2 regions of the Paenarthrobacter sp. NPDC089322 genome follow, and region 2 is predicted to be linked to the other one. Evidence: predicted binding sites of a transcription regulator. Region 2 holds the regulator's gene; the other holds the start of a gene.
What was found. The regulator LexA, encoded in region 2, represses DNA repair genes until DNA is damaged. The targets are predictions, from matches to a motif close to TCGAACANNTGTTCGA.

Region 1: a site for LexA is predicted at 1,768-1,783, ahead of ruvA (Holliday junction branch migration protein RuvA). Genes of this name have one in related genera too.

The regions. Positions count from the first base shown of each region.
Region 1 is NZ_JBFBGW010000002.1:283,219-298,292, reverse strand. Features, by position in the region: gene pdxT (pyridoxal 5'-phosphate synthase glutaminase subunit PdxT) at 1-362, shown strand, start outside; gene AB0N65_RS03410 (YebC/PmpR family DNA-binding transcriptional regulator) at 366-1,121, shown strand; gene ruvC (crossover junction endodeoxyribonuclease RuvC) at 1,164-1,742, shown strand; gene ruvA (Holliday junction branch migration protein RuvA) at 1,843-2,487, shown strand; gene ruvB (Holliday junction branch migration DNA helicase RuvB) at 2,480-3,556, shown strand; gene yajC (preprotein translocase subunit YajC) at 3,659-4,042, shown strand; gene secD (protein translocase subunit SecD) at 4,157-5,908, shown strand; gene secF (protein translocase subunit SecF) at 5,908-6,897, shown strand; gene AB0N65_RS03375 (bifunctional (p)ppGpp synthetase/guanosine-3',5'-bis(diphosphate) 3'-pyrophosphohydrolase) at 7,059-9,449, shown strand; gene AB0N65_RS03370 (hypothetical protein) at 9,446-10,081, opposite strand; gene AB0N65_RS03365 (DUF349 domain-containing protein) at 10,199-11,815, opposite strand; gene AB0N65_RS03360 (peptidylprolyl isomerase) at 11,882-12,676, opposite strand; gene hisS (histidine--tRNA ligase) at 12,885-14,234, shown strand; gene aspS (aspartate--tRNA ligase) at 14,358-15,074, shown strand, end outside.
Region 2 is NZ_JBFBGW010000006.1:149,606-164,679, forward strand. Features, by position in the region: gene recA (recombinase RecA) at 1-166, shown strand, start outside; gene AB0N65_RS09050 (regulatory protein RecX) at 156-698, shown strand; gene miaB (tRNA (N6-isopentenyl adenosine(37)-C2)-methylthiotransferase MiaB) at 698-2,227, shown strand; gene miaA (tRNA (adenosine(37)-N6)-dimethylallyltransferase MiaA) at 2,253-3,152, shown strand; gene dapF (diaminopimelate epimerase) at 3,199-4,167, shown strand; gene AB0N65_RS09070 (methyltransferase) at 4,148-4,762, opposite strand; gene hflX (GTPase HflX) at 5,270-6,832, shown strand; gene AB0N65_RS09080 (ATP-dependent DNA helicase) at 6,825-8,891, shown strand; gene lexA (transcriptional repressor LexA) at 8,912-9,658, opposite strand; gene AB0N65_RS09090 (LysM peptidoglycan-binding domain-containing protein) at 10,016-10,375, shown strand; gene AB0N65_RS09095 (histidinol-phosphate transaminase) at 10,475-11,572, shown strand; gene hisB (imidazoleglycerol-phosphate dehydratase HisB) at 11,707-12,333, shown strand; gene hisH (imidazole glycerol phosphate synthase subunit HisH) at 12,330-13,073, shown strand; gene AB0N65_RS09110 (hypothetical protein) at 13,074-13,232, shown strand; gene priA (bifunctional 1-(5-phosphoribosyl)-5-((5-phosphoribosylamino)methylideneamino)imidazole-4-carboxamide isomerase/phosphoribosylanthranilate isomerase PriA) at 13,267-14,010, shown strand; gene AB0N65_RS09120 (SseB family protein) at 14,010-14,939, shown strand; gene AB0N65_RS09125 (MFS transporter) at 14,992-15,074, shown strand, end outside.

The sequences.
Region 1 (15,074 bases), on a different contig from region 2:
CGCAGCAGACCTTCGGCGGGCTGGACATCACTGTGCGCCGCAACGCATTTGGACGCCAGCGCGAGTCCTTTGAAATCGACCTCGACTTCAAGGGCCTTGACTTCAGTGCGGGCGAGTCCGGGGTTGATCCCGTGCACGCCGTCTTCATCCGTGGCCCATGGGTGGAACGCGTTGGGCCGGGCGTTGACGTCCTGGCGCAGGTGGATCCGGACCATGCGAGCCACACGGCCACTTTGCATGGATTGGCTAGAATTGTTGCAGTGCGCTCCGGCCACCTGTTGGCTACCTCCTTCCATCCGGAAGTGACGGGCGAGAAGCGCGTGCATGAACTCTTTATTCGAATGATCAGAGGAGAAGCGTAAAGCATGTCAGGCCACTCCAAATGGGCGACCACCAAGCACAAGAAAGCCGTCATTGACGCGCGGCGTGCAAAGTCGTTCGCAAAGCTGATCAAGAACATCGAAGTAGCGGCCCGCATGGGTGGCCCGGACCTTGCCGGCAACCCTGGCCTGGAACTGGCGGTCACCAAGGCAAAGAAGACCTCGGTACCCAACGACAATATCGACCGCGCCATCAAGCGCGGCGCGGGCCTGACCGGCGAGGTCGTCGACTACACGGAGATCATGTATGAAGCCCGCGGTCCCCAGGGATCGGCGCTGCTGATCGAGTGTCTGACCGACAACAAGAACCGCGCAGCCTCCGAAGTCCGGCTTGCCATTTCCCGCAACGGCGGAACCATCGCAGACCCCGGCTCGGTCAGTTACCTGTTTACCCGTAAGGGCGTCGTAGCGCTGCCCAAGAACGGTCTCAGCGAAGACGACATCCTGATGGCCGTCCTGGAAGCCGGCGCCGAAGAAGTCAAGGACAGCGGCGAGAACTGGGAAATTCACTCCGAACCCTCGGACCTGCAGGCCATCCGCGACGCCTTGAAGGAAGCAGGCATCGAATACGAATCGGATGAAGCCGAGTTTGTGCCGTCCATGCAGGTGGAGCTCGACCTTGACGGCGCCAAGAAGTTCATGAAGCTTGTGGACGCCCTGGAAGACCTGGACGATGTCCAGAACGTCTACAGCAATGCCGACTTCAGCGAGGAAGTGCAGGCTGCCCTCGACGCCGAGTAGGCCGGGCAGAGAACATTTGACATCAAACAAGGAGGCCCGGACTTGACTCTTCGCGTATTGGGAGTCGATCCGGGCCTCACCCGTTGCGGCATCGGCGTAGTCGATATTGAACGCAACCGCCGGGCAACGATGGTGGCGGTAGGTGTGGTTGGGACTTCGGCTGAACTGACGTTGGATAAACGACTGCTGGTCATTGCCAAAGCCATTGATGAATGGCTTGACCTGCACAAACCGGACGTCGTTGCAGTTGAACGGGTTTTTTCCCAGATGAACGTCAGCACCGTGATGGGCGTCGCCCAGGCTTCGGGCGTCGTGATTGCCGCGGCCGCGCGCCGGGGCATTCCGGTCGCGCTGCATACGCCCTCCGAGGTGAAAGCAGCGGTGACCGGTAGCGGCAGCGCGAACAAGGACGCAGTCACCAAACTCGTCACCAAGATCCTCCGCTTGGATGCTCCGCCAAAGCCTGCCGATGCCGCAGACGCTTTGGCGCTTGCCCTTACACATGCTTGGCGGGCGGGTAACAGCATGGGCGCAGGGAACGGCTCTTCCGCGAAGGATGCGTTGACTCCCGCGCAAAGAGCATGGGCTGAAGCCGAAGCGAAAGCGCGCCGCGCACGGTGAATCCCGCGGGCCCTTGCTAGGGTATTCGTAGATATGTTCGGATCGCCCGTCTCCTTCGCCGCCAGGTGCAGGCGGCAGGCATGAATTCAGGAGCCGGGTTTTGATCAGTTTTCTTCGTGGAACAGTCGCCCACGTTGGTCTGTCCACCGCAGTGATCGACCTCAACGGGGCAGGCATGAGTGTCTATGCAACTCCCCAGACCTTGAGCCACCTCAAAGTCGGCACTGAAGCCAAGCTCTTCACCTCCATGATCGTTCGTGAAGATTCCCTGACTCTTTTCGGTTTCGCCGACGACGACGAACGTGACGTCTTCGATGTCCTGCTCAGCGTCAGCGGCGTTGGCCCCCGGCTTGCCCTGGCGGTGCTTGCCGTGCATGAACCCGAGGCGATCCGCGTTGCCGCCCATACCGGCGACGGCAAGGCGTTCACCAAGGTGCCGGGGATCGGACCCAAGGTCGCCGGCCGGATAGTCCTTGAACTGGCGGGGAAGCTGGTACCTCACGGTACGTCCACCGGTGCCGCTCCCGCTGCTGCCGCGAATACGGAGTGGAAGCCCCAGGTGGTTGCCGCCATGACCAGCCTCGGTTGGTCCGAGAAAGACGCAAACGGGAGCATCGACAAAGCCATGGCCGATTCTCCTGAGCTGGTTGATGCAGGAAACGTCGCCCAAATCCTTCGGGCAACGTTGCGCTGGCTCGGCCAGGACGGTGCGCGTGCGGGAAGCCGCGTAGGCAGCCGTGGCTGAGCAGTCACTTGTAGCCGGGGGAGAGGAGCCGGAGGAGCGGGTCATCGAGGCCGCCCTCAGGCCCAAGAACCTGCACGACTTCGTTGGTCAGCATCGGGTCCGGAAACAGCTTTCGCTGGTCCTCGAAGCGTCGCGTCTCCGGGGCCGCAGCGCTGACCACGTCCTCCTTTCCGGTCCTCCGGGGCTGGGAAAGACCACGCTGGCCATGATCATTGCTGCGGAGATGAATGCCCCGTTGCGGATCAGCAGTGGGCCCGCCATCCAGCACGCCGGCGACCTCGCCGCAATCCTCTCTTCGCTGTCCGAAGGTGAAGTATTGTTCCTGGACGAGATTCACCGCATGTCGCGCCCGGCCGAAGAGATGCTCTACATGGCCATGGAAGACTTCCGGGTGGATATCGTTGTAGGAAAGGGCGCCGGGGCCACTGCGATCCCCCTCGAGCTGCCTCCGTTCACCCTCGTGGGCGCAACCACCCGTGCAGGACTCTTGCCGGGTCCTTTGCGCGACCGGTTTGGATTCACCGGCCACCTGGAGTTCTATTCCGTTGCCGAGCTTGAACTTGTCCTTCGCCGCTCCGCCGGTCTTCTGGACTTGAAAGTGAATTCCGCGGGCTTTACCGAGATCGCGGGCCGGTCGCGTGGTACGCCCCGTATCGCGAACCGACTGCTTCGCCGCGTCCGTGACTGGGCGCTTGTCCACGGGATCGACCAAATCGACGCGCGGTCGGCTTCGGCCGCCCTTGACATGTACGAGGTGGACGAGCGGGGACTGGATCGCCTTGACCGTTCGGTGCTGGAGGCCCTGATCACCAAGTTCAACGGTGGCCCCGTAGGTTTGTCAACGTTGGCGATCGCCGTTGGCGAGGAGCCGGAGACTGTTGAAACCGTAGCGGAGCCGTACCTGGTGCGGGAAGGACTGTTGGGCCGGACGCCGCGTGGACGCATCGCGATGGCCGCTGCGTGGACGCATTTGGGTTACGCCGTGCCCGCCGGAGTCTTTGGACAGGAGACGTTGTCCCTCTTTGACCAGGACGAAAACCACGCCGAAAGCGTAGATACCGTCGGTTAACACGCTGTGTTCAGCTTTTCCCTCTAGACTGGTATGACGCTCGGCACAGGATGTTGCCGTGAACACAACGTAAGTACAGAACGGAACTTCCCTGTGGATCCAATGACCATATTGCTGTTCGTCATGCTTGGACTCTTTGTCTTCATGATGTTCCGCAAAAACAAGAAGACCCAGCAGCAGCAGGCCGAAATGCAGGCCAAGTTTGCCCCGGGCGTCGACGTTATGACCAGTTTTGGTCTCTTCGGCCGCATCGTGTCCATCGATGACGCCGAGAACAAGGTCGTTCTTGAACTCTCCCCGGGCAACGAAGCCACGGTCCACCGCCAGGCTGTCACCAAGGTCATCGAACAGACCGAAGAGGAAGCCCCGGTTGTTCCGGATGACGCTTCCTCGCTGACTGTTGCTGACACCGAGAAGCCTGCTGCGACTGAGACTCCGGAGGAGACCATCGCGCGCCTCAACAAAGAGGACAAGAAGGACAACTAGCACCGTCAGTCGCGGCAACACCGCGCAAGATAACTTCTACGGCAGCGGAGAGCCGCCGGCAGACGCTTACCAGCGTCCGCCGGCGGCTGTCCGGCGATAACAGGAAGATCGATAATGGCACGGACCGGCCCTAAAAACCCAGCCCGCAGGGTGCTGACTTGGCTTGGAGCAATATTCGTCGTACTCACCGCCGTCCTGGGTGGTGGAGTCATGAGTGGCAATGCCAGTTGGGCTCCCAAACTTGCTTTGGACCTTGAAGGCGGAACCCAGATGATCCTGGCTCCCAGGGTGGAGGGTTCCAGCGAGATCAACGAGGAACAGCTTAACCAAGCGGTGGCCATCATCCGCCAGCGCGTGGACGGCTCCGGTGTTGCGGAAGCGGAAATCAGCACGCAGTCGGGCAGGAACGTCGTAGTCAGCCTTCCCGGAACTCCTTCCAAGGAAACCCGTGACCTGATCCAGGCATCTGCGGATATGAACTTCCGGCCTGTTATCACCTACGGCGATCCTGCAGCCGTCCCTGCCGAGTCACGTACCCCTGACGATCAACTGAACAAGCCCACGGCTGAACCGACCAACGCGAGCGACACCAACTGGATCACGCCCGAGGTCCAGAAGGAATTCGAAGCACTCGACTGCGTCAATCCTTCGACCGAAAAGCGCGAACGCTCGGATCCGGCCAAGCCGTTGGTAACGTGTGAGGCCGCCACTGCCACGACTCCTGCGATCAAGTACATTCTTGGCCCCGTTGAGGTCAAGGGCCAGGACATCAGCGACTCCACGTTCTCGCAGGTTCAGGGTGCGCAGGGTTCCGTCACCAACTCGTGGGGCGTGAACATCGTCTTCAACGGCGAGGCCACGGAGAAGTTCAAACAGGTCACCGAGCGCCTGAACCAGTTCTACGCCGCTGCACAAGCGCAGGGAACAGATGATCCGAAGGCCCAGTTCGCCATCGTCCTGGACGACAAAGTCATTTCCGCGCCGCGGGCCTTGGCCGTCATTACGGATGGCAAGCCGCAGATCACCGGCAACTTCACCCAGGCGACGGCGAAGGCCTTGTCCGATCAGCTTCGGTACGGCGCCTTGCCTATCTCGTTCGAGATCCAGTCACAGGAGCAGATCTCGGCCACACTCGGTGGTGACCAGCTCCGCCTCGGCCTCTTGGCAGGCCTCATTGGCCTCCTCCTGGTTGTTGTGTACTCGCTGTTCCAATACCGGGCCCTGGGCTTCGTCACGATTGCTTCCCTCGTGGTGGCCGGCGCCTTGACCTATTTGGCCATCGCCATTCTGGGCTGGACGGAAAACTACAGGCTGTCCCTTGCCGGCGTCGCAGGTTTGATTGTGGCCATCGGCCAGACGGCGGACTCTTTCATCGTGTACTTCGAACGTATTCGCGACGAGCTTCGTGAAGGCCGCGGCCTCGTTTCAGCTGTCGAGAACGGCTGGAAGCGGGCCAAGAGGACCGTTCTGGCCTCGAAGGCCGTCAACCTGCTGGCTGCCCTCGTCCTTTACTTCGTGGCCGTCGGCAACGTCCGCGGTTTCGCGTTCACGCTCGGCCTGACGGCTGTGGCCGACCTCATTGTCGTCTTCATGTTCACACACCCCATGCTGCAGCTCCTTGCGCGTACCAAGTTCTTCGGCGACGGTCACCGGTTCTCGGGTCTCTCACCTGACCGACTCGGCGCTGTGCCTCTGTACAGGGGCGCGGGCCGGCTTCGTACGCCTGCTGAAAGGCCCGCCACTGTCCGCACCCGAAACGCCGGAGCGGCAGCGGAAGCTGAACGCCGGATGACCATCGCCGAAAGGCGACTTGCCGAGAAGGGCCAATTGACGGGCACCTCCAACGGCACCAAGGAGGAGAAGTAATGACTACGAGCTTCGCTACCTTTGGCAACGAGCTCTACACGGGTAAGAGATCGTACAACTTTGTTGACTCCAAGAAAATCTGGTTCATCATTGCCGCCGTCGCTGTTGCCCTCTCCATCCTGATTCCCGTCCTGAAGGGCGGTTTCAACCTTGGGATCGAATTCCGCGGTGGCTCGGAATTCACAGTGTCCAATGTCAAGACCACCGATGCCGGCCTCGGCGAGAAGGCTGTGCACGACGTCGTAGCAGGCGCCGTACCGCGCGTGGCGAACGTTGCGGGCAACACCATGCGGATCCAGACGGATCAATTGACGGACGAGGAAACCCTTCGGATCAAGGAAGGCCTCACCAGTGCCTACGGCGTCACCGACAACGAAGTGACGTCCACCTTCGTCGGTCCGACGTGGGGCCAGGACGTGACCCGTCAAGCTCTCATCGGTCTCGTGGTGTTCGTTGGCATAGCTGCCGTCTTGATGGCGCTGTACTTCAGGACGTGGAAGATGTCTTTGTCGGCCTTGGCCGGAATGATCGTCACCATGTTCACCACCGCGGGCGTGTACGCCCTCAGCGATTTCGAGGTGACGCCGTCGGCCATTATCGGCTTCCTGACCGTCCTCAGCTATTCGCTTTACGACACCGTGGTGGTCTTCGACAAGATCAGGGAAAACACGGCTGACATTGCAACATCCACCCGGCGGACCTTCGGTCAGGAGGTTAACCTGGCGGTTAACCAAACGCTGGTCCGCTCCATCAACACCATGATGGTGGCTGTCCTCCCCGTAGCTGCCATCCTGTTCATTGGCGCAGGGCTGCTGGGTGCCGGCACCCTGCGGGATCTTTCGCTGGCGTTGTTCGTGGGTATCCTCATCGGCACGGCCGCCACGATTTTCATTGCGGCGCCGCTGTATGCCTGGCTGCGCCAAGGCGAACCTGAGCTCGTCAAGCAAGCCAGGAAAGTCGCCCACCGCAAGTCGGGGGCCACTGTTTAGGGGCTGGACGCACCTCATGCGACAAAGAGCCGGTCTCCGTATCACAGCGGAGGCCGGCTCTTTGACTTGCCACTCTTGTCCGTCATGTGCAGCCCGGTTGCGGAAGCATTCACTTCCGGGAATAGACTGGGAGAATTAAATCGGTCGTGAGGGGTACTTCTGTGGAAGAACGTGCGACGTCGGCACCACCGACGGGCGGGGAGGACAGTCACAAGGGCGTGGCTGTTCCGGCAACGAGTGTGGCTGGACGGGCTGCTGCCGTCCCGTTGGACACTCCCGGCGTGCGTCCGACCTTTCCGGGACGAAGGGAACGCACCCGTTCGCGGCTTGCCCGTTTGACGGGGCGCGGCGTTGCGCCGTATTCGCCGATCCTGGAACCCCTGCTCCGCACGGTGCGGGCAAACAACCCCAAAGAGGACTTCGACCTGATCCAGCGCGCGTTCGCTGTGGCGGAGCGCAGCCACCAGGGGCAAAAGCGCAAGAGCGGTGATCCTTACATCACCCATCCTGTGGCCGTGGCAACGATCTTGGCGGAACTCGGTATGACCGGAACCACGCTGGCTGCTGCGTTGCTGCACGACACCGTGGAAGACACGCCCTATACGCTCGCGGACCTGACCCGTGACTTCGGCCCTGAAGTTGCCATGCTGGTGGATGGTGTCACCAAACTGGACAAAGTCAGTTTCGGCGAGGCAGCGCAGTCGGAAACTGTCCGCAAGATGGTGGTCGCCATGGCGAAGGACATCCGTGTCCTGATGATCAAGTTGGCTGACCGTCTCCACAACGCCCGCACCTGGCGTTTCGTTTCTGCTGAGTCGTCGTCGCGTAAGGCCCGGGAGACTTTGGAGATCTTCGCCCCTTTGGCACACCGCCTGGGCATGAACACCATTAAGTGGGAGCTTGAGGATCTTTCCTTCGCGGCTCTTTACCCCAAGGTGTATGAGGAAATCGTGCGTATGGTGGGTGATCGGACGCCCGAGCGCGAAAAGAGCCTCAGCGTCATCCGCAACCAAATTGCCGATGATCTGAGGACTGCGCGGATCAAGGCCACCATCACGGGCAGGCCCAAGCACTACTACTCGATCTACCAAAAGATGATCGTCCGGGACAAAGACTTCGACGACATCAACGACCTTATGGGTGTCCGCGTCCTGGTTGATTCCGTGCGCGACTGTTATGCGGCGCTTGGCACCCTGCATTCCCGTTGGAACCCGCTTCCGGGCCGGTTCAAGGATTACATCGCCATGCCCAAGTTCAACATGTACCAATCGCTTCACACCACGGTGATCGGTCCGGGCGGCAAGCCCGTGGAAATCCAGATCCGCACACACGAGATGCACCGCCGGGCAGAGTACGGCGTTGCAGCACACTGGAAGTACAAGGACCAGCCCAACCGGACGGCAGTGGGTCCCGGAAGCCCGCGTGATGGCGACATGGGATGGCTGCGCTCCTTGGTGGATTGGCAGCAGGAGACATCCGATCCGGGCGAGTTCCTGGATTCATTGCGCTATGAGATCAATGCCCGTGAAGTGTTCGTCTTCACGCCCAAGGGTGAGGTGATGGCCCTTCCCGCCGGGTCGACTCCGGTGGACTTCGCCTACGCCGTGCATACGGAGGTGGGACACCGGACAATAGGCGCCCGCGTCAACGGCAAGCTCGTTCCGCTTAACAGCGAGCTGAACCACGGCGACTGGGTGGAAATTTTCACCTCCAAGGCAGAGGGAGCCGGCCCCAGCCAAGACTGGCAGCACTTCGTTAAATCGGCACGTGCCCGCAACAAGATCCGCCAGTGGTTCACCAAGGAACGCCGCGAGGAAGCCATAGATCGCGGCAAGGACATGCTGACGCGGGCGATGCGGAAGCAGAACCTCCCGTTGCAGCGGCTCATGACGCACGATGCTCTGTCAGCGGTGGCTGAGGACTTCCACTACGTCGACATCTCAGGGCTCTATGCAGGCGTTGGGGACGGCCACACTTCCGCCCAGTCGGTCATGGAAAAGCTCATGGAGCACCTCGGTGGCCAGGAGACGCCTGACGAAGACCTTGACGAGGTCAGCATCCCCACGCAAGTGGCGAAATCCAAGTTCTCCGATTCCGGGGTCATCGTCCGCGGTGTAGGGGACGTGTGGGTCAAGCTCGCCCGGTGCTGCACTCCGGTGCCACCGGACCCTATCCTTGGTTTTGTCACCCGGGGATCGGGCGTATCGGTGCATAGGACAGACTGCACCAACGTTTCCGGACTGCGTGACCAGCCGGACAGGATCGTCGAGGTTCAGTGGGCACCCACGCAATCCAGCGTTTTTCTCGTGGAAATCCAGGTGGAAGCCCTGGACCGCAAGTCCCTTCTGTCCGACGTGACAAGGGTTCTGTCCGAGAACCACGTCAACATCCTTGCGGCCTCGGTGCACACCTCAAGCGACAGGGTGGCGATCTCCAAGTTCGCCTTCGAAATGGGCGATCCCAAATACCTGCACCACGTCCTGAGCGCAGTACGCAGGATCGACGGGGTCTTCGATGTATACCGAACCACGGGAAACCGGCGCCGCAACTAGGGCCTGCCTTCCAGCACTGTTGGCGGCCGGTTTTCCGCCGAAGCCAGTTGCGCGAGCGTAGCCAGCGCACGCTTCTTGTGGGGTACCCTCGGGGCGGCTTCAACGGCTAGCGTCAGCAGCCGCAGCCTGACTCCGAGGTCCTGACGATCCAGCAGGCGCTTGAGCGCGGGCAGCGCCCGTGGTGCCTCGACGTGTAACGCGATATCAGCAGCCGTCCGCAGCGGGCTGCTCACCAGCATGCCGCCGAGACTTACGACATCCATTTGGCCGAGCCGGACTTCGTGGAGACTGCATCCGCCCGCGCCCCGCAGGCTGGAGATACGATGCTTTGCGTCCACCAGGAGCGACAAGCGCTCCGGAGGGTTGGCGCAGCCGTAGATCCATGCCGCCGTGAGCCTGCCGGCCACCACTTTCCGGCGCATCCGCTCCGGAACCGTCAGGGCGGCTGCACGTGCCCGGAGGCGGGTGGTCACTGTTACCCCGGGAGCGACAAAGCTCCTCCCGTACAGGGGCCGAAGGATGCCGTCAGAAGCCATGCACTGCAGTTCGGGCCACGTAAAGAGGGGACTGGGAGCGTAGAGCTCGTGAAGAACGGGTTCTTGCAGGGGAAGGGACTTGGCAGCGTGGTCCATCCATTGATCATTCCGTGCCCCGGACAAAAGCGTACAGGCCCCGTACCGGTTATGTGGATAACCGGTCCGGGGCCTGTTGGCTGCTACGGCGCCTGTTTGTCTACCGTTGCGGGCGGGTCAGGCGAGGTCGCTGGCTGAACGCTGGATCTGGTCCAGCCACGCCTGACGTGCCTCCAAGGCTTCACGGGCGGCCTTGACGCGACGCTGGTCGCCCGCCTTTTCAGCCTTCTCGAGGTCTTCCTTGAGCCCGGCTATTGCAGACTCCAACTGGGACAGGGCGCTGTTGGTACGGGCCTTGGTCTCGGGATTGCTCCGCCGCCACTTGTCTTCTTCGGCCTCACGGACAGCGTCTTCGACTTTGCGAAGACCTGCCTCAATGCGTCCCATATCGGCCCGAGGTACCTTGCCGGCATCCTCCCACCGGTCACGGATGGACTGGAGGGCCCTCTTGGCTGCGTTGAGGTCATTGATGGGCAAGAGCGCCTGGGCCTCTGCCACCAATTGTTCCTTGACCGCGAGGTTGGCCGTGTACATTTGGTCGATTTGGTCGTTGGCTGCCTGGCGGTTGCTGAAGAACACGTCCTGGGCTGCGCGGAAGCGGCCCCAGAGGGCGTCGTCGTCCTTGCGGCTTGCCCGTGGAGTGGCCTTCCACTGGTCCATGAGCCTCCGGTATTCGCCGGCGGCGTAACCCCAGTCGGTAGAGGAGGAAAGTGCCTCGGCTTCAGCGATCAGGGCTTCCTTCGCGGCTTTGGCTGCAGAGTTGTTGCTGTCCAGCTGGGAGAAGTACGCACGGCGGTGGCGATCGAATACCGTGCGGGCCGAACGGAAGCGCTTCCACAGCGCGTCTTCATTGCTGCGACCGAGGCGGATACCACTCTTTTGCGCTGTCTTCCAGGACTCGAACAGCTCGTTCATCCGCGCGCTGGACGTCTTCCACTGGATCTGGGCGGGGTCCTGGCCGGCGATTGATTCAGCTTCAGCAACAATGGCTTCGCGTGCGGCGAGTTCGTTGGCGCGGACGGCTTCGTGGGCAGCCTTCTCGGACTTCTCCAACTCCACGATCTGGGCGGACAAAGTGTCGAGGCGTGCCTCAGCCGAACGGATGTCGCCAACCATGTTGCGCTCTGCCAATTGCTCGCGCAGGTGCGTCACGGTCTTCTGCATGTCCGTGGCCGGAGCCTTGGACTCAACCCGGTGTTCCAGCAGGACAACTTGGGCGATGACGTCGTCGAACTTCCGGGCGAAGTAACCCAGTGCTTCGTCCGGGCTGACGCCGGGATACTGTCCAACGGGAATCTCCTCGCCATCCAAAGTGAGGAAGACGTGCCCGTCGCCTTCGGCGCGGCCCCACTTTGCTGCCTCGGCCAGCGATGCGGCGGATACCGCGGGCGCGGCGGGAACGACGGCGGCAGGAGCCTTGGGCCGGGCCGCGAAGGCAGCCGGGGTGGGGGCGGGGCGGGGAGCCGCGGGCTTGAAGCCCGGGGTGGCCTCTGCCGTTGACGCAGTTTCTTCGGCGGGCGCAGCTTCTGTGGCGGGTGCGGCCTCGGTTGCCGGGACGGACTCGTCGGCGGGCGCAGCTTCTGTGGCGGGTGCGGCCTCGGTTGCCGGGACGGACTCGTCGGCAGGTGCAGCCTCTACCGCGGGCACGGCTTCGGTTCCGTTCGGGTTGTTCGCCTCGACTGCTTCTTCGTTGGCTGCTACTGCTGTTTCGTCGGATTTCTGACTGTCTGTCACCGCTAAAAGTCTTTCGCTTGGAGGGACTGCTAAGGTAATGCACCCCGGGCAGGGGCCTGGCGCTGGTTACTTCAGAGAAAACGAGTCTATCGTGACAGGTGCCACAGGAGCGCCGTCGCTTGCGTTTTCACCGGGCTTGAGGCCTGCTGCGGCGATGCTCGTCACTACATCCAAACCGCTTGTGACCTTGCCTACCACGGTATATCCGCCCGCAGTGTCAGCCGGGATGGTGGTGTCCTTGTAGACGATGAAGAACTGGTGACCGTTGCCGTAGGCGTTGTTTCCCGTACGCGCCACAGCGATGGTCCCCGCCGGGTAGAGGTTGTCGGCGGGCGTGTTCTCCAGCGGACCCCAGCGATAATTGGGGTCGTCGGCGCCGTCCTCCGACTTCGACCCGCATTGCAGCAGCCCGAAGGTTTCCGAAGTGGTGAGGCGGTGGCAGAAGGCTCCACTGTAGTAGTTTGCGTCAGTCAAGGACTTGAAGACGGCGGCAGCCTGGGGCGCCGCATTTCCATTGAGTTCCACGCCAACGACTCCACTGTTAAGCGCGAGCTCTCCTGTGAAAGTCTTGCCGGCTGCAGTGTCCGGGCCGGGAATGTCGGCACTGTTGGAAGCGGTGGGTGAAGGCGAGGGGGAGCGGAGTCCGGCTTCGGCGGCAGCAAACTCGGCTTCAGTGGGATTGGAACTGAAAACCGTCAACTGCAGGACGACCGCCACCACAAGGGCGGTTGCTGCAGCGCTCGTGGCGATAATATTGTCGCGTTTCCGCCGCTTGCCCTGCTCAGACCTCAGGGCGCGCTTGGCTTCCATCTGCCGGATCCGCCGTCTCGCTTCGCGGTCGTCCCGCGACCTTGTTGCCAAGAGTCCTCCTGATTGTGTCCACATTCTGCGGGTGCCTGCCGGCAACCGGGCACGCTGCATTAGATGTGCACGCGTGGAAAGCATAAACTGGCTGCCGCACATAGTTTATGCATGACCGGCTGGACGCCCGCCCCCTAAACGCCGAATCGGCGTTTTAAGCCCGCGTCCAGGTCCTTGGTTCAGCTTTCTTCGAGGAGATTAATCCACCATGGCACGTACCGCCTCCCTGTCCGGATTCCCTGAGTGGCTTCCCCAGGAACGGTTGGTGGAGCTTCATGTGCTGGACACGCTTCGGAAGACCTTTGAACTCCACGGTTTCTCATCGATCGAAACGCGCGCCGTTGAAACTGTTGGCCAGTTGTTGCGCAAGGGTGAGATCGACAAAGAGGTGTATGGCCTGCGGAGGCTGCAGGATGAGGAAGGCGAACAGGCGGGTGCGGAAGGCAAGTCCGACCCGCACGCCTTGGCGCTCCACTTCGACCTGACCGTCCCCTTTGCCCGCTATGTTGTGGAGAACGCCGGGTACCTGGCGTTCCCGTTCCGTCGCTACCAGATCCAAAAGGTCTGGAGGGGTGAGCGGCCGCAGGAGGGTCGCGCCCGTGAATTCACGCAGGCTGACATCGACGTCGTAGGCGACGGGGAGCTGCCGTTCCGTTACGACGTCGAAATCGCCTTGGTCATCGCTGAGGCGCTGACTGCCCTTCCGATTCCGGACTTCAGGCTACGGATCAACAACCGCAAGCTGGCGGAGGGTTTTTACCGCGGGGTTGGCCTGACCGATACGGCAGGTGTTCTGCGGAGCATCGACAAGCTGGAGAAGATCGGTGCTGACAAGGTGGCCGAACTGCTCCGGACCGAGCTCGGGGCAACAGAGGAACAGGCCGGCCTGGCACTCAAGCTTGCCTCGATCCGCACCGAGGACACGTCCTTCGTCGAACAGGTCCGTGCCCTTGGAGTGAAGGATGACCTGCTTGAGGAAGGCCTCAGCGAGTTGCAGCAGGTCATTGAAGCCGCAGTGCAGCGGGCGCCCGGCAAGGTAGTGGCAGACCTCAGTATCGCCAGGGGGCTGGACTACTACACGGGAACCGTAGTGGAGACCGTGTTGGTGGGACACGAGCAGTTGGGTTCCATCTGCTCCGGCGGCCGCTATGACGCCTTGGCGAGCAAGGGGAACCGGAAATTCCCCGGTGTCGGCCTCTCAATTGGTGTGACGCGCCTCGTTTCGCGGATCCTGAGCCAGGAGCTCGCCACGGCCACACGCTCGGTTCCCACTGCTGTGCTGGTTGCCTTGAATGATGATGAAAGCTGGTCTGCCGCCCAGGATGTGGCTGCGCAGCTGCGCGGCCGCGGCATCTCGACGGAAGTAGCCGCCAAAGCCGAAAAGTTCGGCAAGCAGATTAAGTTCGCCGACCGCCGCGGCATCCCGTTCGTATGGTTCACCGACGACGACGGCAAGCACCAGGTCAAGGACATCCGGTCCGGCGCCCAGGTGGATGCCGATCCGGCCAGTTGGTCGCCGTCGGACGAAGACTTGCACGTTCGGGTGACCACTGCCTGACGGGCACTGGCATCATCTCCTCCCGCCGGTGACCGGATGGCGGGGCCCGTGGCCGGGGCGGGTAAACTCGGACGGGATCGTCTTTGCAGAGATCCTTTGAAAATTCATGCTGAAAGGAATGCTGTGCTGCGCACACATGACCTCGGATCACTTCGTTCCGAGCACATTGGACAAACCGTTACCCTGGCCGGCTGGGTGGGCCGCCGCCGTGATCACGGTGGCGTTGCATTCGTCGACCTGCGTGACGCGTCCGGTGTCGCCCAGGTAGTCGTCCGCGAGGAAGAGGTCTTCCACGGCCTGCGGAATGAATACGTCCTGCAGGTCACGGGCACGGTCAACAAGCGTCCTGAAGGCAATGAGAACCCTGCGCTGGCAACCGGTGACATTGAAGTCATGGCCGACAAAGTGGTCATTCTCAACACCTCGGATCCGCTGCCGTTCCAGATCGACGAGCACGTGGAGGTCGGCGAGGAAGCGCGACTCAAGCACCGTTACCTTGACCTTCGCCGGCCGGGCCCGGCCCGCAACCTGCGCCTGCGCTCAGAGGCCAACCGTGTTGCGCGTGAGCTGCTCCACCAGCGCGGCTACGTCGAGATCGAGACGCCCACGCTGACGCGCTCGACGCCGGAAGGCGCCCGCGACTTCGTTGTCCCGGCCCGCTTGGCTCCGGGTTCCTGGTACGCACTGCCGCAGTCACCGCAGCTTTTCAAGCAGCTGCTCCAGGTGGGTGGATTTGAGAAGTACTACCAGATCGCCCGCTGCTACCGGGATGAGGACTTCCGCGCGGACCGCCAGCCGGAATTCACCCAGCTGGACATTGAGGCCAGCTTCGTGGACCAG
Region 2 (15,074 bases):
CACGTACGACGGTGATCAGCTTGGCCAGGGCATGGAGAACTCCCGCCGCTTCCTGAGGGACAACCCTGAGCTTGCGCAAGAGCTCGAGCGCCTCATCAAGGAGAAGCTCGGTGTTGGCGTCAAGCCGGAGGAGGACACCCCGAAGCTGAAGGCCGTTGACGGCTAGACACGGGCCGGACCCCGAATCCTCCATTGCCGGCGATCCCGAGTCGGCCCCCGAATCCGTGGCACGCGCCATCGTTCTCAGGCAATTGACGATGGCGCCACGGAGCCGGCTGCAGCTATCGCGCAAGTTGGCGGAACGGAACGTTCCCGAAGACGTGGCGGAGGCTGTCCTTGATCGATTCGAGGAAGTCCAGCTCATAGACGACGCCGAGTTCGCCCGAATGTGGGTACGTAGCCGCTCGCAAGGAAAGAAGCTGGCTAAGGGTGCCCTTCGCCGCGAACTGTCGGATAAGGGCATTGACGTGGAGGATGCCGAAGAAGCCTTGGCGCAGCTCAGTGACCAGGACGAGGAAGCCGCCGCCCGCGAACTGGTACTGCGAAAGTTGAGGCCAGGCGTCGACCTCTCTGATCGTGCGGAGCGCGATAAGTACACGCGGAGGCTGGCTTCCATGCTGGCACGCAAGGGTTACGCGCCTTCGATGGCCTTCCGAATCGTCAGTGAGGTACTTGCGGAAACCGGTACCCTTGAGTAGTGAGTTTGACCATTCCTTCCCCAACAGCTGCCACCTCGCCCTCCATTGAGCCGAGAACCTATCAGGTCCGGACCTTTGGGTGCCAGATGAACGTGCACGACTCAGAGCGCATGGCCGGCCTCCTCGAAGACGCCGGCTATGTTCCCTCCGAGGGCGAGTTTGCCGACGTCGTGGTCTTCAATACGTGCGCAGTCCGGGAGAATGCGGACAACAAGCTTTATGGAAACCTGGGCCAGCTCAGGCAAGTCAAAGCCGCCAACCCGGGGATGCAAATCGCTGTGGGGGGCTGCTTGGCCCAAAAGGACAGGGAGACAATCCTCCGGAAGGCGCCATGGGTTGACGCCGTCTTTGGAACCCACAATGTAGGGGCGCTTCCGGCGCTGCTCAGCCGGGCGCGGCACAACAATGAAGCCCAGCTCGAGATCCTCGAATCCCTCGATGTCTTCCCTTCTACCCTGCCTACCAAGCGCGACTCCGTCTATTCGGGCTGGGTCTCCATCTCCGTCGGCTGCAACAACACGTGCACTTTTTGCATCGTTCCCTCACTTCGGGGCAAGGAGAAGGACCGCCGCCCAGGCGAGATCCTGGCCGAGATCCAGGCCCTGGTGGATGACGGTGCCGTTGAGGTGACATTGCTGGGCCAGAACGTAAACTCGTACGGCGTGGAATTCGGTGACCGTCAAGCTTTCTCGAAGCTGCTCCGGGCCTGCGGGGACATTGAGGGGCTGGAGCGTGTGCGCTTCACCAGTCCGCACCCTGCCGCTTTCACCGACGACGTCATCGACGCCATGGCAGAGACCCCCAACGTCATGCCGCAACTGCACATGCCGTTGCAGTCAGGATCGGACAAGGTCCTCAAGGACATGCGGCGCTCGTACCGCTCAAGCAGGTTCCTCGGGATCCTGGACAAGGTCCGGGACCGCATTCCCCATGCTGCCATCACCACCGACATCATTGTCGGCTTCCCCGGCGAAACGGAAGAGGATTTCCAAGCGACGTTGGACGTCGTGGAAAAGTCGCGTTTCTCGTCGGCCTTCACCTTCCAGTACTCCAAGCGGCCGGGCACGCCGGCCGCGGACTTGCCCGGGCAGCTTCCCAAAGCCGTGGTCCAGGAACGCTATGAGCGGCTCACCGCCTTGCAGGACCGTATAGCAGCGGAGGAGAACGCCAAACAGCTTGGGCGCAGGGTTGAGATCCTTGTGACTGCGCAGTCAGGTCGCAAGGCCGGTGAGACCCACAGGTTGTCGGGCCGTTCGAAAGACCAGCGACTGGTCCACTTCTCCATGCCCGCCGGCGCTGAAACACCACGCCCTGGTGACTTCGTGACCGTGACCATCACGGAAGCCGCGGCCTTCCACCTGGTGGCTGACCCCGCGACCACAGCGGACTACTCCTTGCGCAGGTCCAGGGCGGGCGATGCCTGGGATCGCTCGCAGGCGGACAGCTGCGGCGTGCCCGGCCCGGGTGCAGCCTCAGGCAAGACCGGAGTTTCTTTGGGCATGCCGTCGCTGCCGGTTCGCCGGGCATAGCTGCGCCCCCGGATACGTGTCTTCCATGCACCATGGCACCCCGCCGGTGATCGCCGTCGTAGGCCCAACCGGCTCCGGCAAATCTGATCTAGGCGTCGAACTTGCCCTTGCCCTGAATGGGGAAGTCATTAATGCCGACGCTTTGCAGTTTTACCGCGGCATGGACATCGGAACAGCCAAGATCACTGCGCAGGAGCGCCGGGGCGTGCCACATCATCTGCTGGATACGATGAACGTCACGGAGGAAGCCAGCGTGGCTGACTTCCAGCAGGAATGCCGGGCGGTCATTGAGGACATCCATTCCCGGGGCAAGCGGGCCATCATGGTGGGCGGCTCAGGGCTGTATGTGCGGGCAGCTTTGGACGTCCTGGAGTTCCCCGGTACGGACCCGGTCTTACGCAAGCAGTTGGAAGACGAGTATGAAGCCTCCGGTTTGGCGCCGTTGCGTGCACGCCTGGAGCAAGTGGATCCCGTGTCTGCCGCACGCCTGGGCGATGCCCGTCGAGTGATCAGGGCACTTGAGGTCCATGGCCTCACCGGACGTCCCTTCAGTTCGTTCATGCCGCAACGCCAGTACTTCCAGCCGGCAGTGCAGATTGGCTTGTCGGTGGACCGGGAAGTCCTGCGTGAGCGTCTTGCACTCCGCGTCCATCGCATGGTGGATGCGGGTTTGCTCCAGGAGGTTGAGCGGCTGGACGCTGAGGGATTGCGGGAGGGCAAGACGGCATCGCGTGCCTTGGGCTACGCGCAGTTCCTCAAGGTACTCGACGGCGACGCCAAGGTCGCGGACGCCGCCGAAGAAACCATAGTGGCCACCCGGCAGTTCGCGCGTCGGCAACTGACCTGGTTCCGTGCAGACCCTCGCATCAGCTGGCTTGATTGGCAGGACCCGGATCTCCTGTCGAAGGCAGCAGCCCTGGCCTAGCCACGGCAATTTCTGGCCGCACACGCACGACGGGTAGCCTAGGTGCATGGAGCAAACCGCCGCAGTTTCCGCCCAGCAGCCTGCCGCTGCCGGTACCGCCCCGCCCGCCGCCGGCCTTGCCGGTCTGGCCTTTTCCAAGGGCCACGGAACGGGCAACGATTTCGTGCTCATCGCAGACCCCGAGGACACCCACCACATCACCCCCGAACAGGTGGCGCAGCTGTGTGACAGGCACCGCGGCATAGGCGGTGACGGCCTTATCCGGGCTGTGCCATCCCGCTACCTGCCTGAAGGTCGCACCCTGCTGGAGCAGGATGCCTCGGCTGAATGGTTCATGGATTACCGCAACGGCGACGGCTCGCTTTCGGAGATGTGCGGGAACGGTGTGCGGGTGTTCGTCCATTTCCTGCTGGCGGAGGGTCTGGTGGACCTTGACCCGGGCGCTACGTTGACCATCGGTACTCGCGGCGGTATCAAGAAGATTGTTCGGACCGCAGAGGGCTACGCCGTTGACATGGGACCCTGGGAGTTTATTTTTCCGGCCGAGGCCACGAGCAAAGCCATGGATGCCCTGGTCAGCGCTGACGGCCTGGAGGTCGCGCGGCCGGGTCTTTCGGTCAGCATGGGCAACCCGCATACGGTGGTGGCGCTTGCCGAGCTCAGCGAACTTGCTGCGACGCAGTTGTTCAAGGCACCGGTTGTCGATCCAAAGCCAGTCAACGGAACCAACGTGGAATTCGTGGTCCCTGCCGAGCCACTGGTGCACGATGGCGTGGGGACTATCACCATGCGCGTCCACGAACGTGGAGTAGGTGAGACGCAGTCGTGCGGCACCGGTGCGTGTGCCGCCGCGGTTGCCATCCGGCATTGGGCGGGCAGCACGGCTCCGAACTCCTGGCATGTGAACGTCCCAGGAGGCGTGGTGGGAGTCAAGTTCTTTCCCGGCGTGGACGGACGGGAGCACGTCGAACTCAGCGGCCCGGCCGTGATCGTGGCTACAGGGACGCTTTCCTGACCCTGAGGATCCTGAAGGACTTGGACGTGCTCTCCCGGGTGACCGTGAAGGACGCGTCCAGTTCGGTGGCGAGCCAGCGTTGCAGGGAGTCCGACCCAAGGTTCTTCTGGACAACCAGCCATGCGTTGCCGCCCGGGGCCAGCCTGGGGAGCCAGGTCAGCAGCAGCGTGTGAAGTTCGTCTTTGCCGATCCGGATAGGCGGATTGGACCAGATGGTGTCAAACTCGACGCCGGGATCCACCTCGTGCGGGAGGCTCGCCTTCACGTTGTCCAGGCCCAGGGCCGCCGCATTTTCGTTGGTCAAGGCGATGCAGCGTTCGTTGACATCCACCGCAAAGACGCGGGCCAAGGGCGCCATCAATCCCATGGTGAGGGCGATCGGCCCCCAGCCGCAGCCGATATCCAGCAGGTTGCCACGCGGCGACGGCGGGGGGACCTCAGACAGAAGGATGGTGGTGCCCTTGTCCACACCGTCAGGGCTGAAGATTCCCGATGAAGTCTGCACATGGCGGATGGACCCGGCAAGCTCAACGGTGAGGGGCTTACGGGTGAAGGGACCGGCCGGTTGGGCGCTGAAATAGTGTGCAGACTCCATAATTTGCCAGATTAGTGGGCTATCGGCGGCTTGGGAAACTGCCCGGGGCACGGGCGGGTTTGACACCGGTGATATTGTTGGACGCATGTTCTTGATCTTTGAGTAATCAGCCGCCACCGCCCGCGATGCAGGCTCTGCGCTTGGCACAGGTACACCCTAGTGGGTCCCTGCTCCCGGCCCGCAGCCTTTCCGCCCGGCAGGTTCCACCCGGCGCAGTCCGCCCCCTGTCATAGGACGCGGACGCTCAAAGATCACACCACTCCAAGCAACGTGCCCGCTGTTTTGCGCCCCGCGCGCAGGCAACGTGTTTGGTGTCCAGTGTTCTTCCACCGGTCAGGGCCTCCGAAGCGGACCAGCCACTCGATCACAGCAACCCGGTAGACCCAAGAGGTTGCTTTCAGCAGCACAGGAGGCCCGTTGGCCCAATCACGTCAGCCCAACGCGAATACCGTCCCACAGGACACCAATCAGCATTATTCTGGAATAGCCGAACAGTCTAAGGAGACCATGACCACCCAGAAGCACTCCGGATCCGATTCCGACGCCCAGGACATGAGTCCTGAACAGATCCAGGCCGTCATCGACCGGATTCTTTCCAAGGATGTCCCTGCGCGGGCATCCGGGGACAACGACGACAAGGGCGTCTTCGGCAAGGCCCAGGCCATCTCCACGCTTGACGAAGAGCACAGCATCTACGACGGCGAGCAGGAAGATCTCGCTGAACGGCGCGCGTTGCGGCGCGTTGCCGGTTTGTCCACGGAACTCGAAGACGTCACTGAAGTCGAATACCGGCAGCTCCGGCTTGAGCGGGTTGTTCTTGCCGGGCTGTGGACCGAGGGCACCCTGGCGGATGCCGAGAATTCCCTCCGCGAACTCGCAGCTCTTGCTGAGACCGCCGGCTCGGAGGTCTTGGATGGCCTGGTTCAGCGACGCATGAAGCCGGACCCCGGGACCTTCCTCGGGTCGGGTAAGGCACAGGAACTCAAGGACATCGTTTCTGCGACCGGTGCTGACACCGTGGTGGTGGATACCGAGTTGTCGCCCTCACAGCGCCGTGGTCTTGAGGACATCGTCAAGGTCAAGGTCGTTGACAGAACGACGTTGATCCTGGACATCTTCGCGCAGCACGCCAAGAGCCGTGAAGGTAAGGCGCAGGTCGAGCTTGCACAGCTCGAATACCTGCTCCCCAGGCTTCGCGGTTGGGGTGAATCGATGTCCCGCCAGGCTGGTGGCCAGGTGGGTGGCGCCGGTGCCGGCATGGGTTCGCGTGGCCCTGGCGAAACAAAGATCGAACTCGATCGCCGGCGGATCCGCACGCGCATGGCGAAGCTGCGGCGCGAGATCGCCGCGATGAAGCCGGCGCGCGAGACCAAACGGGCCAACCGTCGTCGTAATTCCATCCCGTCCGTTGCCATTGCCGGTTACACGAACGCCGGAAAGTCGTCCCTCCTCAACCGGCTCACTGACGCCGGCGTCCTGGTGGAAAACGCGCTGTTCGCCACCCTTGACCCGACGGTACGCAGGGCGCAAACCCCTGATGGCATCGGCTACACCCTCGCGGACACAGTGGGCTTCGTCCGGTCGCTGCCCACGCAATTGGTGGAAGCTTTCCGTTCTACTTTGGAAGAAGTCGCCGACTCCGACCTGATCCTGCACGTCGTGGATGCATCCCATCCCGACCCCGAGGGCCAGATCGCGGCTGTCAGGGCTGTCTTCACCGAAGTGGATGCCCGCAAGGTTCCGGAGATCGTCGTCCTGAACAAGGTTGACGTCGCGGATCCGTTCGTGGTGGAACGGCTGAAGCAGAAGGAACCGCGGCACGCCGTGGTGTCCACCCGCACCGGACAGGGGATTCCTGAGCTCCTTGAGACCATCAGCCAAGCCATCCCAAGGCCCGGCGTACGCCTCGAAGTCCTCATTCCCTACAACCGCGGCGAGTTGGTGAACAGGCTGCACAACTCCGATGCCGAGATCCTGAGCCTCGAGCACGAGGAGAACGGCACGCGCGTCGTGGCGATGGTCCGTGAAGGGCTGGCGGCCGAGCTGGAGTCATTCGTCACCAATGGTTGAGAAGGTGGCGGCGGACGTCGTCGAATCTGCGGGGGAGAAGTTCACCCTCGAGTTGCTGGATAAAGCTGTTGCCGGAATGGGTGGTCAAAGCCGGACCGGTCAGCACGAAATGGCGAAGCATGTGACCCGGGCCATCGAGTCGGGGGAGCACCTGCTGGTCCAAGCGGGGACGGGAACGGGTAAGTCGTTGGCCTACCTGATTCCGTTGATCGCCCACTCCATGGACAGCAACAAACCGACGCTTGTGTCCACCGCCACCTTGGCCTTGCAAACGCAGATTGTGGGTCGGGACCTTCCCAGGCTCCTTGAAACCATCGAACCTGCCCTTGACCGCCCGGTTAACGTGGCGCTCGTCAAGGGCAGGGCGAACTACGTTTGCCTTCAAAAGCTTGAAGGCGGCTTTCCGAGTGAAGAACCCACCGAGGGTCAGTTGTTCTCGCTCGGCGAGGATACGAGCGTGCCGCATTTCGCTGCGTCGGTGGGCGGTCCGTCCTCGCAACTGGGCAAGGAAGTAGTCCGGCTTCGCGAATGGGCGCAAAAGACGGCCACCGGCGACCGCGACGAGCTCATGCCCGGCGTAACGGATCGTGCGTGGCGGCAGGTCTCCGTCACGTCTATGGAGTGTCTGGGTGCCCAAAAGTGTCCGCTGGCCGAGGAATGCTTCAGCGAGCAGGCCCGGGCGCGGGCGGCGGAAGCCGATGTCGTGGTGACCAACCACGCAATGCTGGCGGTCAGTGCCTTTGAAGGTCTCGCAGTCCTTCCCGAGTACGATGTCGTGGTGGTGGACGAAGCCCACGAACTTCAGGACAGGGTAACGGGCGCTGTGTCCGGACAACTGTCGGTAGCCATGGTTCATGCGGCTGCGTCCAGTGCGCGCAAACACACCGCCATCACTGTTGATGCCCTCAATGCCGCGGCCGACCGCCTGGACATGGCGATCGCCGGGGTCCCGAACGGATTGTTGCCCAACGGACTCAACGACGAACAGCTGGATTGCCTTGACCAGTTGCGGGACGCCGCGCGGGCGGCCTTGTCGGACTCGAAGCCGGACTCCTCCTCATCGAACGTCGTCGACGGCGGTCGGCAGCTTGCCCGGTCAAGGCTGCTTTTGATCCTGGAACTGTGTGAGCGGCTCCTCGCCGCCAAGGAGAACCGCGAAGTTGTCTGGTTCTCCAGGAACAGCACCTTCGACCCCCAGCAGGGCTATTCACAGCCCGATGAAACAGCACCGGCCCTCATCAACATCGCCCCGCTCAGTGTTGCGGGGAAGCTCCGGGACGGGCTGTTCGCGGGACACACGGTGGTGCTCACTTCTGCGACGCTGGCCATTGGTTCTGCCTTTGAGCCTGCGGCGGGCGGTCTCGGCTTGATAGGAGACGGCGCGCCCAGCTGGACCGGCCTGGATGTTGGTTCCCCGTTCGACTACCCGAAACAGGGTGTCCTCTATGTAGCCAAGCATCTTCCGAAACCCGGGCGGGGGACCTCCCCGGAGGCACTGGATGAGCTCGAGGACCTCATCAGGGCGTCGGGGGGAGGCGCTTTATGCCTGTTCTCGTCCCGCCGCGCGGCTGAGGAAGCCGCCGACGCGCTCCGCTTGCGCTTGGACGTGGATATTCTCTGCCAGGGCGAATCAACCATGGCCGCCCTCGTAAAACAGTTTTCCGACGAACCCGATACCTGCCTCTTCGGCACCATGTCCCTGTGGCAGGGTGTGGATGTTCCCGGCGGATCGTGCCGTTTGGTAGTGATAGACCGCATTCCCTTCCCGCGCCCTGACGACCCCCTCATGACGGCGCGGTCAAGGGCCGTGGCTCAGTCCGGAGGTAATGGGTTCATGGCTGTTTCCGCTACTCACGCAGCAATACGCCTCGCGCAGGGTGCGGGCCGACTTATCCGTTCCACGGGCGACAGGGGAGTGGTGGCTGTTCTGGACTCCCGGTTGTCCACCGAGCGCTATGGCGGTTTTTTGAGGGCGGCGCTGCCCCCCTTCTGGGCAACGACGGATCGCACTGTGGTGCGAGGGGTCCTGGAACGGTTGGCCGCCAGGACGACTGCGTAGGAAACCCCTGGAGGGAACGCTTAGAGGGAACGCAGTACGGAGACGACCTTGCCCATGATGGTTGCTTGGTCGCCGAGGATGGGTTCGTACTGTGTGTTCTGGGGAAGCAGCCAGGTGTGTCCGTCACGCTGCCGGAAGGTCTTCACGGTGGCTTCGTCGTCCAGGAGGGCGGCAACAATGTCGCCGTTGATGGCATCGTTTTGGCGACGGACAACAACCCAGTCACCGTCGCATATTGCCGCATCGATCATCGAATCACCAGCGACCTTCAGCATGAAGAGCTCGCCGTGGCCCACCAGTTGCCGGGGCAAGGGCAGGACGTCTTCCACGGTCTGGTCAGCGAGGATAGGACCGCCTGCCGCGATGCGGCCTACCAGCGGCACCAGGGCAGTATCGCTGGCACTCGCAAGTTCCGTAACGGCCAGTCCGCCCGCGCTGCGCAAGGTTGCAGGTGCTTCCACTCCGGGAATGGTCGCGCCGCCATCAAGCGTCAGTGGCATCAGAACTTCCATGGCCCGTGGGCGCTTGGGGTCCCGCCGGAGGTAGCCGAGCTTTTCCAGCTGGGAGAGCTGGTGGGTGACGCTGGACAGGCTCGCCAATCCCACGGTGTCGCCGATCTCCCGCATGCTCGGCGGGTAGCCGTTGTCGTTCACCGACCGCTGGATGGTTTCCAGGATCTTCTTCTGCCTTACGGTCAGGCTCTTGGGACTCTTTTGAGGCTGCTGGCTCCGCAGGGGTACCCCGCCGCCTGTGGCTTTCGCTGCCATGTTCGCCAATGCCTTTCCGCTTCGTCCGGCCGCAACATTAAGGGGCCGGTGATGGCGGGCCTGAAAATGTCAGACCCTCCTGTTCCACTGAAACAGTGCCTGTTTCTTCACTCAAACGTAGGCCAGGCGCACGCGTTTATCAAACATTTGTTCTAGCGAGTCTCGACACCGTTCGTTGATAAGTGCTAAAAATGTCATAGCAAGGTTCGAATATGTGTTCTATAAATATTCGGCAGCGGGTCGGGATGTTCGAAGGCAGTGTTCGAACGCCGGGCCTTCGGCAGAGAAGAACACAAGGAAATTGGCAGCCAGATACCGGAGCACTGGTCCTGGCAATCGCTCAGAAGGGCTCAGCTCATGTCCGCAGTCACGGCATTCCATGATTTTCGCAACACTCCCGCTCCCGCGCGTATCCGTCTGACGCGGCGTGGCAGGATCGTCTTCTTCGGCATCCCAGCCATGCTCCTGGTTGCAGCCCTGTTGAGCCTTGCCGGCTTCGTCAACTCTCCCGCGAAGGCATCCGACTCGGCGGCGCAATTGCAGCCGCCCGTAGCAGTGACGGTAACCGTTCAACCCGGCCAGTCGTTGTGGGGCATTGCTGGTGAGGCGGCGCCGGAGCGGGACCCCCGGGACGTCATTGCGGAGATCATCCAGTTGAACGACCTCCACGGCGGCCGGATCCAGCCCGGACAGCAGCTTTTCGTCCCCGCCAACTGACTTCCCCTCCGTGTCGCAGCCGGCGTTCCACGTTGCCTGCCGTGGCGGGCGGGGCGTCACAGTTACTCTGCAGTCGCAGCGGCACCTTAAACTGTCTTGGTGAGTGACCAGCTTGAGCGACTTGACCGACTTCCCCTCCGGACCAACCTGCGTGGACTGAGCCCCTACGGCGCACCGCAGCTTGATGTTCCGATTCTGCTCAACGTCAACGAAAACACCCATGGCGTGCCGGCCGACGTTCAAGCCGCCATTACCGAAGCCGTGGCAGCCGCGGCCACCGGACTGAACAGGTACCCGGACCGCGAGTTCACGGAATTGCGGGAGTCCCTTGCCGAATACCTGGGGCACGGACTGTCGGCGGACAACATCTGGGCCGCCAATGGATCCAACGAGGTCCTGCAGCAGATCCTCCAAGCGTTTGGGGGGCCCGGTCGCAAGGCGCTCGGCTTCCCGCCGACGTACTCGATGTACCCGTTGCTGGCCAGCGGCACGGACACTGAGTACATCCGGGGCGTCCGGGCAGACGATTATGGCTTGGACGCCGCCTCAGCGGGTGCCCAGGTCCGGGAGACCGGCGCCAACATCGTGTTCCTCTGTTCTCCGAACAACCCCACCGGCACAGGGCTCGGCCTGGACGTCGTGGAGGCCGTATATGAAGCAGGTGAAGCCAGCCAGGCCATCGTGATTGTCGATGAGGCGTATCACGAATTTGCTCACGACAATACGCCCAGCGCCTTGACCTTGCTCCCGGGCAGGGAGCGGCTGATCGTCTCACGTACCATGAGCAAGGCTTTCGCGCTGGCCGGCGCCCGTCTGGGATACATGGCCGCCGCACCCGAGGTAACTGACGCCATTCGGCTCGTCCGGTTGCCCTACCACCTCTCAGCCGTTACCCAGGCAACGGCACTTGCAGCCCTGCGCCACCGGGAAGCCCTGATGGCAGATGTCGAGGACATCAAGGTACAGCGCGACCGCATTGTGACTGAACTCCTGCGCATGGGCCTCAAGCCCGCAGCCTCGGACTCCAACTACGTCTTCTTCGGCGGACTGGAGAACCCGCACGCCATCTGGCAGGGCCTGCTGGATGCTGGAGTGTTGATCCGCGACGTCGGCATCCCGGGCCACTTGCGGGTTACGGCCGGCACCGAGAAGGAAACCACCGTATTCCTTGAGGCGTTGGAACGCCTGCTCGGCTGACGACAGCCGCCGCCTCTGCCGCAGCCGAGCCCCGGATCGCGGCAGCCGGCCCGGTCCCTGTTCAGTGGAAAGACGCGGCCGAACTAAACTTGTCCCTAGACCCCCATCCGACTTTTGTGTAGAAGGACGTCCCAATGAGCGAAACCGGCGCCACGCCGTCCGCTGCCCGCACCGCGCGCATGGAGCGCACCACCAGCGAATCCTCCGTCCTGGTGGAGATCAACCTGGATGGCACCGGTGTCTCGGACATCAGCACTTCGGTTCCGTTCTATGACCACATGCTGACGGCCCTATGCAAGCATTCCCTGATCGACATGACCGTCAAGGCGACGGGGGACACGCATATTGACGCCCACCACACCGTGGAAGACGTCGCCATCACGTTCGGTGAGGTGCTCCGCACGGCGTTGGGCAACAAGGCAGGCATCCGTCGCTTCGGCGAAGCCACTGTGCCCTTGGACGAAGCTTTGGCGCACGCCGTAGTGGACGTTTCCGGGCGTCCTTACCTGGTGCACGGCGGGGAGCCGGCCGGGCAGGAGTACCACCTGATCGGCGGCCACTTCACCGGTTCACTGACGCGTCACGTATTTGAAGCCATTACCTTGCACGCAGGAATCTGCCTGCACATGAACGTGCTGGCCGGCCGCGATCCCCATCACATTGTGGAGGCGCAGTTCAAGGCCTTCGCCCGGGCGCTTCGCGCTGCCGTAGAGTCTGATCCGCGCGTGGAGGGCATTCCATCAACCAAGGGGGCGCTGTGAGCGGCCAGATCCTCAAGAACGGCGCCGTCACTGACGCTGCCGCCTCCGTCAAGCCGCAGTCCCCGGAAGGTAAGCCCACGGTGACGGTCCTGGACTACGGATCCGGCAACGTGCGCTCTGCTGTCCGTGCGGTTGAGCGCGCCGGCGCCCACGTGATCCTCAGTTCCAAGCCGGAAGATGTACTGAACGCCGATGGCCTTCTCGTGCCGGGCGTAGGCGCCTTCGAGACCGTCATGAACGAACTCAAGGCCGTGGACGGCATCCGGATGATCGGCCGCCGCGTAGCGGGTGGACGTCCCGTGCTGGCTATTTGCGTAGGCCTGCAGGTTCTTTTTGAAGCCGGTGTGGAACACGGTACTGAGTCCGAGGGGATGGCTGAGTGGCCCGGCAAGGTCGAACTCCTTCCCGCCCCCGTTGTACCGCACATGGGCTGGAACACCGTGGATGTGCCTGAGGGTTCCAAGCTCTTTGCAGGCGTGGAGCATGAGCGTTTCTATTTCGTGCACTCCTACGGCGTTCAGGAGTGGAACTTCGATGTCGTGCAGCCGCGGATGGCCCCGCCCATGGTGACGTGGTCCGAGCATGGCGCCCGGTTCATCGCTGCAGTCGAAAACGGTCCCTTGTGTGCCACGCAGTTCCACCCCGAAAAGTCCGGTGACGCCGGTGCCCGCCTGTTGCGCAACTGGGTCGAGAGCCTCAAAAAGCCTTCGGCGAATACCGAGGGCGCGGGTGCCGCGTAAATGTGGTCCGTTGTGCTCATGGGCCTCGCCGGCGTGTTGGTGGGCGGAGGTATCTCCTTCCATCAGCAGAAGAAGCCCGCATGGGTCTCGATCTCCTTTTATGTGCTGGCCGGGATGTCCCTGCTGGCCGCTTATCTCCTGACGCTTCCGGGCAACTGATCGCCCGGTCCATAAAACGACCTCTAGGACACACATGACCACCTCTGCTCCCTCCGTTCTGGAACTCCTGCCTGCCGTCGACATCGTTGACGGCCAGGCAGTCCGTCTCTTGCAGGGCGAAGCGGGTTCGGAAACCAGCTATGGCACGCCGCTTGAAGCAGCTTTGAACTGGCAAAACGCCGGCGCCGAATGGGTGCATATGGTGGACCTTGACGCCGCTTTCGGCCGCGGCAACAACGCCGAGCTCATCAGCGACGTCGTATCCCAGCTCGACGTCAAGGTGGAGTTGTCCGGTGGTTTGCGGGACGATGAGTCGCTTGAGCGGGCGTTGGCGCTGGGCGTTGAGCGTGTGAACCTCGGGACAGCGGCTTTGGAAAACCCGGAATGGACGCGGCGGGCCATCGACCGCTTTGGTGACAAGATCGCCGTAGGCCTCGATGTCCGCGGAACCACACTGGCAGGACGCGGTTGGACCAAGGAAGGCGGCGACCTCTGGGAGGTCCTCGCCCGTCTGGAAGACGCCGGGTGCGCACGCTACGTGGTCACGGACGTCACCAAGGACGGTACCCTTCAGGGGCCGAACGTGGAACTGCTGCGCCGGATGGTTGAGAAGACCGGTAAGCCTGTGGTTGCGTCGGGTGGTATTTCCAGCCTTGAGGACCTCCGGATCCTTCGTGAGCTTGTGCCGTTGGGCGTCGAGGGGGCAATCGTGGGCAAGGCGCTGTATGCCGGGGCCTTCACGCTGCCTGAAGCGTTGGACGTCGCCGGCCGCCGCTGATGCAAAACTCCGGAGCGAACCACCCGGCGCCGCAGGACGGTCACCCGCATCCGGGTGCCGGCAGGCGTGATCTGCCCGGCCACATCGCCGCTGCCCTGGCGGGCGCCGGGGGAGCCACCGACTCCGCAGGCCAGCCTTGGGCGGGCCGCAGCCTCAGCGGTGACGACGCCAAGATCCACAATTTCGAGGACGACGACGGTACAGCCGACGCCGGTTATCTCGCCGCTGTTTCTGCCTTGCTGAACGGCACGGGTACCGAGGCCGACGTCGTAGCTTCCCTTGCTACCGCGAGGGTCTTTGTTCCAGTGGTGGCCCAGCTCGCGCAGGAAGCTGAAGGCGTTGACGGGCTGCATGCCGACAAGCAGGCCGATATGGCGTTGGTCACGCTCCAGGCCCCTGACGGTCGGACGGCGATGCCCGTGTTCACGTCGGCCGCTGCCCTTGAAGCGTGGCACGCAGATGCCCGTCCTGTAGCGGTTTACGCGGCACGGGCGGCGCTTTCCGCGGTTTCCGAGGGCGCCCAATTGCTGGTGCTGGACCCGGGTTCCGCTTTCACGTTTGTGGTCCGGCGCCCGGCTGTGTGGGCGTTGGCGCAACAACGGGACTGGACGCCGTCATACCTTGATGATCAACTGGAGTCTGCTCTCGCTTCAACAGCCCGGGCCTTTCCGGCGGTCCGGCGACTCGAAACGCAACCCGGCGGCGGCGTTGCTGCCCTGGCCGCGGACGGGCGGACGGTTCTCGGGGGAGGCTCGGGTCCGGAACTCCGGGTTGTGCTCTACCTCGAGGACGGCTTGGACGCTCCTGCCGTTCAGGCGCTCGTATCCGGGCTGAACGAGGCGTGGGCACAGATGGAATCCTTTGCCGAAGGTGTCGACTCCATCGAAGTAAAACTGCAACGTGCGGCGCAGGAGCCTGGGCGGCACTAACGGCAGCACCCGTTTCACCGGGACTGCCCGGGGGAACAAGAGGATTTAGCCTGTGAACTTTGCTCTCTACAAGGAGATGCTGTCCATCCGTCCTGTCCGGCGGCTGTTGCTGGTGGGCATGATCGCCCGCATTCC